Regions from separate parts of the Alteromonas sp. 76-1 genome, predicted to be linked through region 2. Evidence: predicted binding sites of a transcription regulator. Region 2 holds the regulator's gene; each other region holds the start of a gene.
What was found. Region 2 encodes FNR, which switches genes on or off when oxygen is low (the NO sensors DNR and NnrR bind a similar motif). Its sites were predicted from a motif close to TTGATCTAGATCAA; they were not measured.

Region 1 (3,286 bases), 400 kb from region 2:
CCCAGCATTGCTGAACAACATGACAGCCCCCGCTTTTCTGTAACAAGAACCTTCCGTCTTATAAATAAGCCCCAGTACCCACTGGTGGGCATCCTTTAGTGGATGCCACTGGGCTAAAAGGTGTATTAGCTGGTTACTCATTGCTCAGTAGATGCCTGAACAATAAATTGCGCTAACGTATCTGGGTCTTGTGCACCTGCAACACCGCTATTACCAATCACAAAAGTAGGTACGCTTTGAATACCACGTTGCAACCATAAGTTCTCGTGCTCTCGAACCACATCTGCATAAGTTTGATTGGCAAGAAGTTCAACGACCTCTTGCTTGTTTAACCCCACAGATACCGCTTCGTTGACTAACACGTCTATATCATTCACGTTTTTTCTTTCACTGAAATAGGCGGCAAACAAACGTAACTTTAGCGCTTCTTGCTTACCGTTTTCCCCTGCATAGTGCAGTACTTGGTGTGCATTGAAGGTATTCGCCATACGCATGCCGTCGAAGTAATCAAACTTAAAACCAACCGATGCACCTGCATCAATAAGTTGTTTTCGGTTTTGATCACTTTGTGCTGGTGTAAGCCCGTATTTTTCCATTATATGTTCACGAACATCTTGCCCTTCTTGCGGCATGTTCGGGTTAAGTTCAAACGGATGAAATTGAATAGTTACTTCAATATCGTCTAATTGCGCGATGGCTTGTTGTAGACGTTCGTAACCAATAATGCACCACGGGCAAACTACGTCTGACACCATATCTATCGTTACTTTTTTCATTGCACCTCCAGCGCGAAGCCGTTAAATATTGTTGGTTTTTAAACACCTACTAAATGAATAATGTATTGTAGGGGTGAACCTTTCAGCTTCAACCAACATCGCTATTTTTACCGACCAATTCATCAAGTTCTTCGTTCACTAACTTCACAATAGCGTTAGACCACAATTGATAGCCTGCAACTTGCGGATGAAAGCCATCTTCAGCCATGTATTTAAGCGTGTTGTTTAATGGACTATTGTCTATTGGATTTAGCTTTATTGTGAGTACGTTTACCCCATGATATTTGTTCACCAGCGTCAGCAAGGCGGTATTGAGGTACTTCGCTCTTTGCCCTAACACCCAACGTAACGGTTGGGGTAGTGCGGGAAATTCGTGCATAGGAGGCAGTGCCGTAAATACCACAAACCTGCATTGGTATCGCGCTTTTAGTATTTCAATTATTTGCGTGACATTACTACGCCACCGGCGCAGGGACGTAAAACCTGTTACATCATTTACCCCTATTGAAATAACCGCTACGTCGAACGGTCTGCACTGAAGAGTCGTGTCGAAACTATGTGTAGATGTGATTATTGAAAAGGACGGTGAATTAGCATCAGACGTAGGATCAAGGTTGGGTTTAGCCTGCTGCAACATCGATAACAAACCCGTACTGTTTACCCCTGTTTTAGCTTTTAGTTCCCAATTAATACAATAGTTGGCTGACAAGCCTTCAGTTAACCAGCCAGACAGTGCTTGTTTTTGAGTTGATACTCCCACGCCAGCGGCAGCGGAATCACCCAAAATCAGCAACGCCAAGGGAGCCTTCATTTGCTGACAACTTACCGAAACGCCGCTTTGCGCACCGCCTTTGAGCTGCGCCTTGTTGGGAACATTGCTAGCGCACTGGCAACAACCCACTCTTTTACCGGTAGGTTCCGGTAATTTGAGCGTTTTTTTCCTTACTAGCAGCCCTTGCGCTAGCAAAATTGGAAAACTGACTATAATGAGTATGTTTAAAAGCAAAACCTTGAACGAGATCAATAAACACCTAACTGGTTTGCATTACTATCAATAATGAAATGGGTTTAACAACAAAAGAAAGACTCCCTGTATATAAGTCTTTCGCTACCTTACTAGCAAACTAAGCAGAAAATAACTATGAATTCGCCAATTGAACAAGCCACAAGTACAATTACAAAGTATGCACAACAGGCGCCACGTTACACTTCTTACCCTACTGCACTTAAGTTTGAAGCGGTAAATGACGGCTTATTAGAGAGCGCGTCTGAAAACTGCGGTGCCGATACCATAAGCTTATATATTCACATCCCTTTCTGCGAAGAACTTTGCTATTACTGTGGCTGCAATAAAATTGTGACTCGCCATAATGAAAAAGCCGACCATTACCTTAGCTATATTGAAAAAGAGATGGTAGCGAAAAAGTCGCTTTATAAAGATAAAAAAGTAGTCGCGCTTCATTTAGGTGGAGGATCTCCCAGTTTTCTTTCAGCAATACAACATACTTATTTAATGTATTTGATTAAGAAACACTTTCTTATTTCAAGCGAAGCAGAGTTTTCGATTGAGTTAGATCCTAGAAATGTAGCGAGTGAGTACTTAGAAGATTTATATGAGTTAGGTTACACCCGCGTTAGCTTCGGTGTGCAAGATATTAATGTGGATGTTCAGCAGTCTATCAATCGGGTTCAAAGTACGGCGCACATTGCCAGTTTGGTGTTTGATGCAAAAAATATAGGCTACACCTCGGTCAATTTGGACTTAATTTATGGTTTGCCCAAACAGACCATGGAGAAGTTTCGTACCACGGTAGTAGCAGTAAAAGCCATGTCACCCGACAGAATCTCTCTTTTTAGTTATGCCCATTTACCCGACAGATTCGCAGCTCAACGAAAAATACCGCTAGATTCCTTACCTACCCCTGATGAAAAAGCAGCACTGCACCAAATGGCAGTAGAAAGCTTCACTAAAACAGGTTTTGAGATGATTGGTTTAGATCATTTCGCGAAGCCCAGCGATACCCTAGCCATGGCTAAGCACAACCATGTATTGCACCGAAATTTTCAAGGTTACACCACGCATAAAAACAGTGATTTGCTTGGCTTAGGGGTATCGGCTATTAGTACAATAGGCAATGCATATGGTCAGAATCCTAAGCACCTTAAAGACTATTACAACAGATTGGATAACGACATCCCCCTAACCGCCAATGGCATTGCGTTAAGTCTAGACGATCGCATTCGCCGAGACGTTATTATGTCTTTAATGTGCAATTTGTATTTAGATAAAAAAGACATTGAAGATAAATATGACATTAAATTCAATGGCTATTTTTGTATTGAATTAACGAGCCTTAAATCGTTAGTGACCGACGGTATTATTGAGCTGAGTGACCGATATATTAATGTGCCCGATAAGTCTCGTATTTACATAAGAGCAATATGTGCAAGGTTTGATGCTTACCTAAATAAAGATCATCATATCTCTCGCTATTCAGCGGCAATTTAGA
Region 2 (3,286 bases):
GGCACTGGTTATCTTTTTCTGGGCGGTAAAAACCAATCAGTTTGAAGATCTTGATAGACAGGGCTACAGCATTTTGTTTGATGATGATTTATCTGGTGATGAAAAGAAGCTAGCCGAACAGCGAAAGCAGTTACAACAACGTAAAGAAACAGATGACAGAGATTAATATATTCTCTGCTTTTTTTATCGGAATTGCTGGCGGAGTGCATTGTGTGGGTATGTGCGGTGGTATTGTTGCCGCACTACGTACAGTAACGCCAAGTAATGAACCGGCATTACCCTACACCCTTGCCTATAATTTCGGCCGTATCCTCAGCTATACATTAGCCGGCGCTATTACAGGCGCTGTCGGCCAAATAGCCACCGAGTTTGTGCCTATCGCTAAACCCGTTTTATCTTTGATTAGTGGCGTTATGCTGCTGCTATTAGCGTGTTATCTGGGAAAGTGGTGGCAAGGCTTGAATTATATTGAAGCGATGGGGCGCGGCTTATTTAAAGCTATTCAGCCAATATCTAAACGATTTCTTCCATTCAAAAGCCCAGTTTATGCACTACCCTATGGCTTTATATGGGGCTGGCTTCCCTGCGGGTTGGTCTATTCCACGTTAACGTGGTCGTTGGCATCGGGGTCAGCCGTTGACGGCGCTGCCATCATGTTATTTTTTGGGTTAGGCACTCTGCCCACTTTGTTAGCCGCAAGCGCAGGTAGCCAGTATCTAATAGCAGGTTTCAGGCATCCCGTGGTAAGACAATGCTTTTCAGGAATATTGGCTATTTATGCTCTCTTTTTAATTTATGCAGCAATTTCATAAACAAAAGAGTAAGATTATATTAAGTCGAATCTATTTATAGTTTGAACCTATGAGCAAAGGAAGCCAATTCTCAATTCATTGTCAAAATTGCAGTTTCAGCCACTTGTGTTTGCCCGTTGCACTAAACAAGACTGAGATTGAATCTTTAGATGATATTATTGAGCGAAAGAAACCCCTTCACAAGAGTGATTTACTGGTAAAGTCGGGAGATACATTCAACTCTCTTTACGCAGTACGCACGGGCTCTTTTAAGTCTTTCGTCACCAATTCAGATGGTGAAGAGCAGATTACAGGTTTTCACTTCCCTGGCGATATTATCGGCTTCGATGCCTTACGGGAAAACAAGCACCAAAGTTATGCTCAGGCATTAGAAACCGCCATGGTGTGCGAACTACCGTATGAAACGCTTGATGAGATGTCAGTTCAATTTCCTAAGTTAAGACATCAAATAATGAGTTTTATGAGTGCGGAAATTAAACAAGATCATGATCTCATGATGTTGCTTAATAAACGCTCAGCGGAAGAACGTCTATTGTATTTCCTCTCTCAGCTTTCTCAACGTTTCGAAGAACGTGGATTTTCAAATAAAGAATTTCACCTAACCATGACTCGAAATGAAATTGGGAACTATCTTGGTCTAACTATTGAGACCATTAGCCGCCTATTAAGCCGTTTTCAAAAAGAAAATATTATCCAAGTGGACGGTAAACTCATCACTATTTTAGATTTTGATGAGATGTCACAACGTTTAACGTCTGTGGTTGCACCTAATATCGCCTGTAATAGCTAATCTTCAAAGCTTTTGATCTAAAACAAGTTACGTAATAGCAAATAGGTATTACACTTAAATTGTAGCAACCAAAAATCTAAAAATGTTTGGAGGGGTTATGATTAAGTATGAACGTATATTAGCTGTCATTGAAGCCGATAGAGAGACCCAACCTGCGCTTAGCCGTGCATATGAACTTGCCAAAAAGACAGGTGCCTCTGTCACCGCCATGCTGGTGGTTTACGACTTATCTTACGATATGACAACCATGCTTAGCCCTGATGATCGTGAAGCTATGCGCGACGCGGTCACTAAGGAACATGCGGGTTGGTTGCGTAAAACCCTTACCGATTTAGGCTTTGATAAAACCGATATAGTTGTTGAATGGAACAACCGTGCCTTTGAAGCTGTGGTGCATTACGTTATCGACAACAATATAGATTTAGTGGTAAAAGCAACTAAGCGCCATGACGATTTAGCCTCTGTTATTTTTACTCCTACAGACTGGCATCTACTTAGAAAATGTCCCTCGCCCGTATTGTTAGTTAAAGATCATGAATGGCCTGAAAATGGTGAAATTATTGCTGCGGTAAATATAGGCAGTGAAGACGATGAACATGCAGTACTTAACGACAAAATCACTGTAATAGCTAACGATTATGCCGCGTTACTCAGTGGTAACGTTAATTTGGTAAACAGCTACCCCGCTACGCCGCTAAATATTGCTATTGAAGTTCCTGAGTTTGACCCAGACACATACAACAACGCAGTAAAGCACCATCACGAGCTTGAGATGAACACACACTGCGAAAAGTATGCTATCGATAGCGAGCGCTGTTATGTGAAGGAAGGCCTTCCCGAAAAAGTCATTCCAAGGATAGCCAAAGATATAGACGCTGAACTTGTTATCATCGGTACGGTTGGCAGAGTAGGTATTTCTGCGGCCCTTATAGGTAACACCGCTGAACATGTTATTGATGAACTTGTGTGTGATGTACTGGCAATAAAACCAGACGGTTTTATTTCGCCGCTTTCACGGTAATTCATACAAGTTCGTGCATAGCCTGACATCACGCTTTGCTAGCAAACGTTATATAGCCTTAAGCGCTATCGGACTATAGCCTTAAGCGCTATTGGCATTTGTTAGCAGTCAGTGCTAGCGCGATACAAAAAATCTTCACCTCGCACATTCAATTTTACTTGATTACTGTATAATGGTTTTTTTCGCAGTAACCAAGCTATTGATATGACCAGTGCAGGCACAAACCGTGCGGACGCTCCGTTAACCGCGTCTCAAAATAAACAAAAATACAGCTTTAATAAGCTACAAAAGCGACTTCGTCGTAATGTAGGCAAAGCGATTGCTGATTTCGGCATGATTGAACATAACGATAAAGTGATGGTGTGCTTGTCTGGTGGTAAAGACAGTTACGCTATGCTTGATATTCTTATGTTTTTAAAACGCATTGCGCCAATTCATTTTGACATTATTGCGGTTAACCTTGATCAAAAGCAGCCTGGATTTCCAGAGCACGTACTTCCTGAATACCTAGAAAGTGTAGGTGTAGAGTACAAAATTGTAGAAGAAGACACCTACTCTATTGTTATGGACAAAGTGCCTGAAGGTAAAACCACGTGTTCGCTTTGTTCACGATTACGTCGCGGTATTTTATACAGTACGGCCAAAAAGTTAGGCGCCACTAAA
Region 3 (3,286 bases), 2.3 Mb from region 2:
GTGACGGTTTGCTTAGGTAATGGCTTAGGTATTTGCACAGACGCTTGCGTAGTTGCTGGTAAAGTCACATTGCCTAAATGGCAGTCAATCCAGTTTTCTACTTTACTCGTAATAACTATCACAACGTAATTCACATACGAGGAAATCATGAGCTTAACGAGATCGATGGAATTCTCTTGCCCATATTGCATGGCAGCCAATGATGTAGAAATTGACGAGGTTAATGATGTTGGTCAGGTGCAGGTACTTGATTGCCAAGTATGTTGCCAACCCATTGAACTTAGTGTCTATCAGCAAGGCGAAGACTTAAATATTATTGCGGAGCAGGAAAATGCCTGATAGCGATACCCATTTTTCATTGCAGGATATTGATGCACTGCCACAACGATATCGCGCCAACTTTATCAATAGTTTATCTGGCTTTAAATCTTCCTCACTACTTGGCACCACCGATGGCCGAATTAACAACTTAGCTATTATCAGTTCTGTGGTTCATGTGGGGGCTAACCCACCATTGCTGGGTATTATTATGCGTCCGCACACTGTGCAGCGAGATTCTTTGTCTAATATTAAGCAGCAAGGTGTATTCACGCTAAATCATGTTCATACCAGTTGGACTGATAAAGCACATCAAACGTCTGCGCGATACGATAATGGGGTGAGTGAGTTTGAGGAGGTTGGACTAACGCCTTGGTTTAGCAACACGTTCAGCGCGCCTTATGTAAAAGAAAGCGCAGTGAAAATGGGGTTAAAAGTAGAACAGCATTTTACGTTGTGTAATCAGACCGAAATGATTATAGGTAAGATTCAAGAGGTCTTTATTGCGGCCAGCAGCACTGCAGGAGATGACATTGCAAATAGTGCTATTGCCGAAGATGGTTATATAGATCTTGAATCGCTACAAACCTCGTGTGTTTCGGGGCTGGACACTTATCATAGTACGCAAAAGATAGCTCAATATGCTTACGCTAAACCCAACGTGCCTTTAACACAGGCGACAATAACTAAAAAATAATTCATGTTGTGTCACTGGCACACAAAGTAATATTGCGTTAGTGCTATAGGATATTGATTTTGCTAGCCGTTCAGGCGTTGTTCAGGTGAAACTCGTTAATCTAGATCAACAAATCTTTATTGCTTTGTGTTAGATCCAAACGCCACGGGTTATAGTATAATTATTAACATTCAAAACCTGCCTTGCGGCAGGTTTTTGCGTTTTAGGCGCTGAGTAAAAAAGAATCATTATCGTTATTATCTCAATTGGAGAGAATTATGAAGTCTGTAAACCGTCGTGACTTTCTGAAATTATCAGGTACATCTTTGATAGGCCTAACGTTAGGAAGCGTTGCGTTACGTGCTAATGCGCAAGAACAATTGCAAGCAGATGATCCTAGCGCGAAAGCATTAAACTACACTGCAGCGTCTACTGTAGACGGTGCTAAATGTAACAACTGCATGTATATCCAAGGTGCCGACGGCGAACAACACCGCCCTTGTGCCATCTTCCCTAACAAATTGGTTAACGCCAATGGTTGGTGTAGTGCATGGGTTAAACGCCCAGGCTAGTAACTCGAATTATCAAAAAAGCCCCAGTGTCGCTCATGCGTGCTGGGGCTTTTTTATGCGCTTAAGATAAGACGTTAAAACGAGTTACAGCCCTTTCACAGCGTCTAACAGTGCGGGGTTATGTAATCGGCTTGGTAATAAACCAGGCTTAATATAAGCCCCATGCTTTGCTTGAAATATGCTGCCAATGCGAAGCACTTTCTCATCGTCCCATTGCTTGCCAATAAAGCTAATTCCTACCGGGAGATTTTTCACTTCACCCGCTGGCACAGTAAGGTGCGGATAACCTGCTATGGCCGCTAAATACCCAATACCTATAAAGCCCATTGGGGAATGATCGCCATAAACGCCATCAATCAGAAAAGCCGGACTATTGGATGGTGCCACAAGTACGTCAACTTTATGTTGTGCCATTAGGGCATCAATTCCATTGTCTCTCGCTGTTTCTCTTACCAGTGCTAGAGCCGAAGCGTATTCCGGGCTATTAATGTCATCTGTATTTACTGCTTTTTCGAATATATCTTGATTAAATAGCGCGAGTTCTCGAGAGCTTGCTTGATTATAAGTAATAAGCTCAGACAAACTGCGCACGGGAATGTCCGCTGGACTGTCTTCTAAGTATTCGTTTAATGTGTAATGAAACTCGCTAAGCAACACTTGATAAGAGTCTGACCAAAAACTTTCAGGTTGCTTGAAATCGCTAATTTCCACCAGTTCAGCGCCTGCGGCAGTTAAACTACTTAGGGCTTTTTCATAAGTAGAAAGCACATGAGGGTTATCCCCTTGACGATACCGCACAACGCCTACGCGCACGCCTTTCAAATCGGTCGCTAACATACTTTGCTGCGGCGCACTAATCATATGCTTGCTAGCGTCTTTCGTAGCGCTGTCTTGTGTATCTACACCTGCCATGATTGATGCCATTAACCATGCATCGTTAACGTTTGCGGTCATAGGGCCTGCGGTATCTTGGGTATATGAGATAGGGACAATGTGCGTACGCGATAATAACCCAACTGTGGGTTTAAACCCGACTATACCGTTCATTGAAGAAGGGCAAATAATGGAACCATTGGTTTCAGTGCCCACAGCTAACGACGCTAAACGCAATGCCATAGCAGCACCAGAACCTGACGAAGAACCACAAGCACTACGAGATAGCATATGAGGGTTTCGGGTTAACCCACCTACGGCGCTCCACCCGCTAATAGAAGATTCAGATCGAAAGTTAGCCCATTCGGATAAATTAGTTTTACCTAACACAATGGCGCCCGCAGCTTTTAGTCGAGCAACTATAGGGGCATCTCGCTTTGTATCATTATTAACAAGTGCCATCGCGCCTGCGGTAGTAGGTAGCTCACTGGTTTCAATATTGTCTTTCAGTAGCACGGGAATACCAAACAGCGGCCCTTTACGCATTCTATTTTTACGTGCTAAATCAGCAGCTCTGGCTTCTTCAACAGCATTGGGGTTAAGTGCCAAAATACTATTTACATCACCATCAAGCTTTTCGATTCTAGCGAGATAGCCTTTTACTAACGCCTCGGATGACAACTCACCTGCTGCTATAGCCTGCGATTGTTCTAATGCAGATTTATCTAACCAAGACTCAACAGCTACTGAAACTGCGCCTTCGTCTGAACGCTCAATAGATGCATTTTTTGTGGTCATCTGTGATGGTGCACACGCGGTGCAAAATAATAAAACGGCGGCGTAAAAA

Region 1: a site for FNR is predicted at 1,787-1,800, ahead of hemN (oxygen-independent coproporphyrinogen III oxidase). Genes of this name have one in related genera too.
Region 3: a site for FNR is predicted at 1,111-1,124, ahead of ALT761_RS19375 (high-potential iron-sulfur protein). Genes of this name have one in related genera too.

Annotation. Positions count from the first base shown of each region.
Region 1 is NZ_LR136958.1:2,686,529-2,689,814, forward strand. Features, by position in the region: gene ALT761_RS11510 (XdhC family protein) at 1-141, opposite strand, end outside; gene ALT761_RS11515 (DsbA family oxidoreductase) at 138-776, opposite strand; gene ALT761_RS11520 (SGNH/GDSL hydrolase family protein) at 865-1,587, opposite strand; gene hemN (oxygen-independent coproporphyrinogen III oxidase) at 1,918-3,285, shown strand.
Region 2 is NZ_LR136958.1:2,288,087-2,291,372, reverse strand. Features, by position in the region: gene ccoS (cbb3-type cytochrome oxidase assembly protein CcoS) at 1-166, shown strand, start outside; gene ALT761_RS09875 (sulfite exporter TauE/SafE family protein) at 153-812, shown strand; gene fnr (fumarate/nitrate reduction transcriptional regulator Fnr) at 862-1,602, shown strand; gene uspE (universal stress protein UspE) at 1,700-2,623, shown strand; gene ttcA (tRNA 2-thiocytidine(32) synthetase TtcA) at 2,828-3,286, shown strand, end outside.
Region 3 is NZ_LR136958.1:4,562,683-4,565,968, forward strand. Features, by position in the region: gene ALT761_RS19365 (CPXCG motif-containing cysteine-rich protein) at 148-339, shown strand; gene ALT761_RS19370 (flavin reductase family protein) at 332-1,015, shown strand; gene ALT761_RS19375 (high-potential iron-sulfur protein) at 1,273-1,566, shown strand; gene ALT761_RS19380 (amidase) at 1,651-3,237, opposite strand.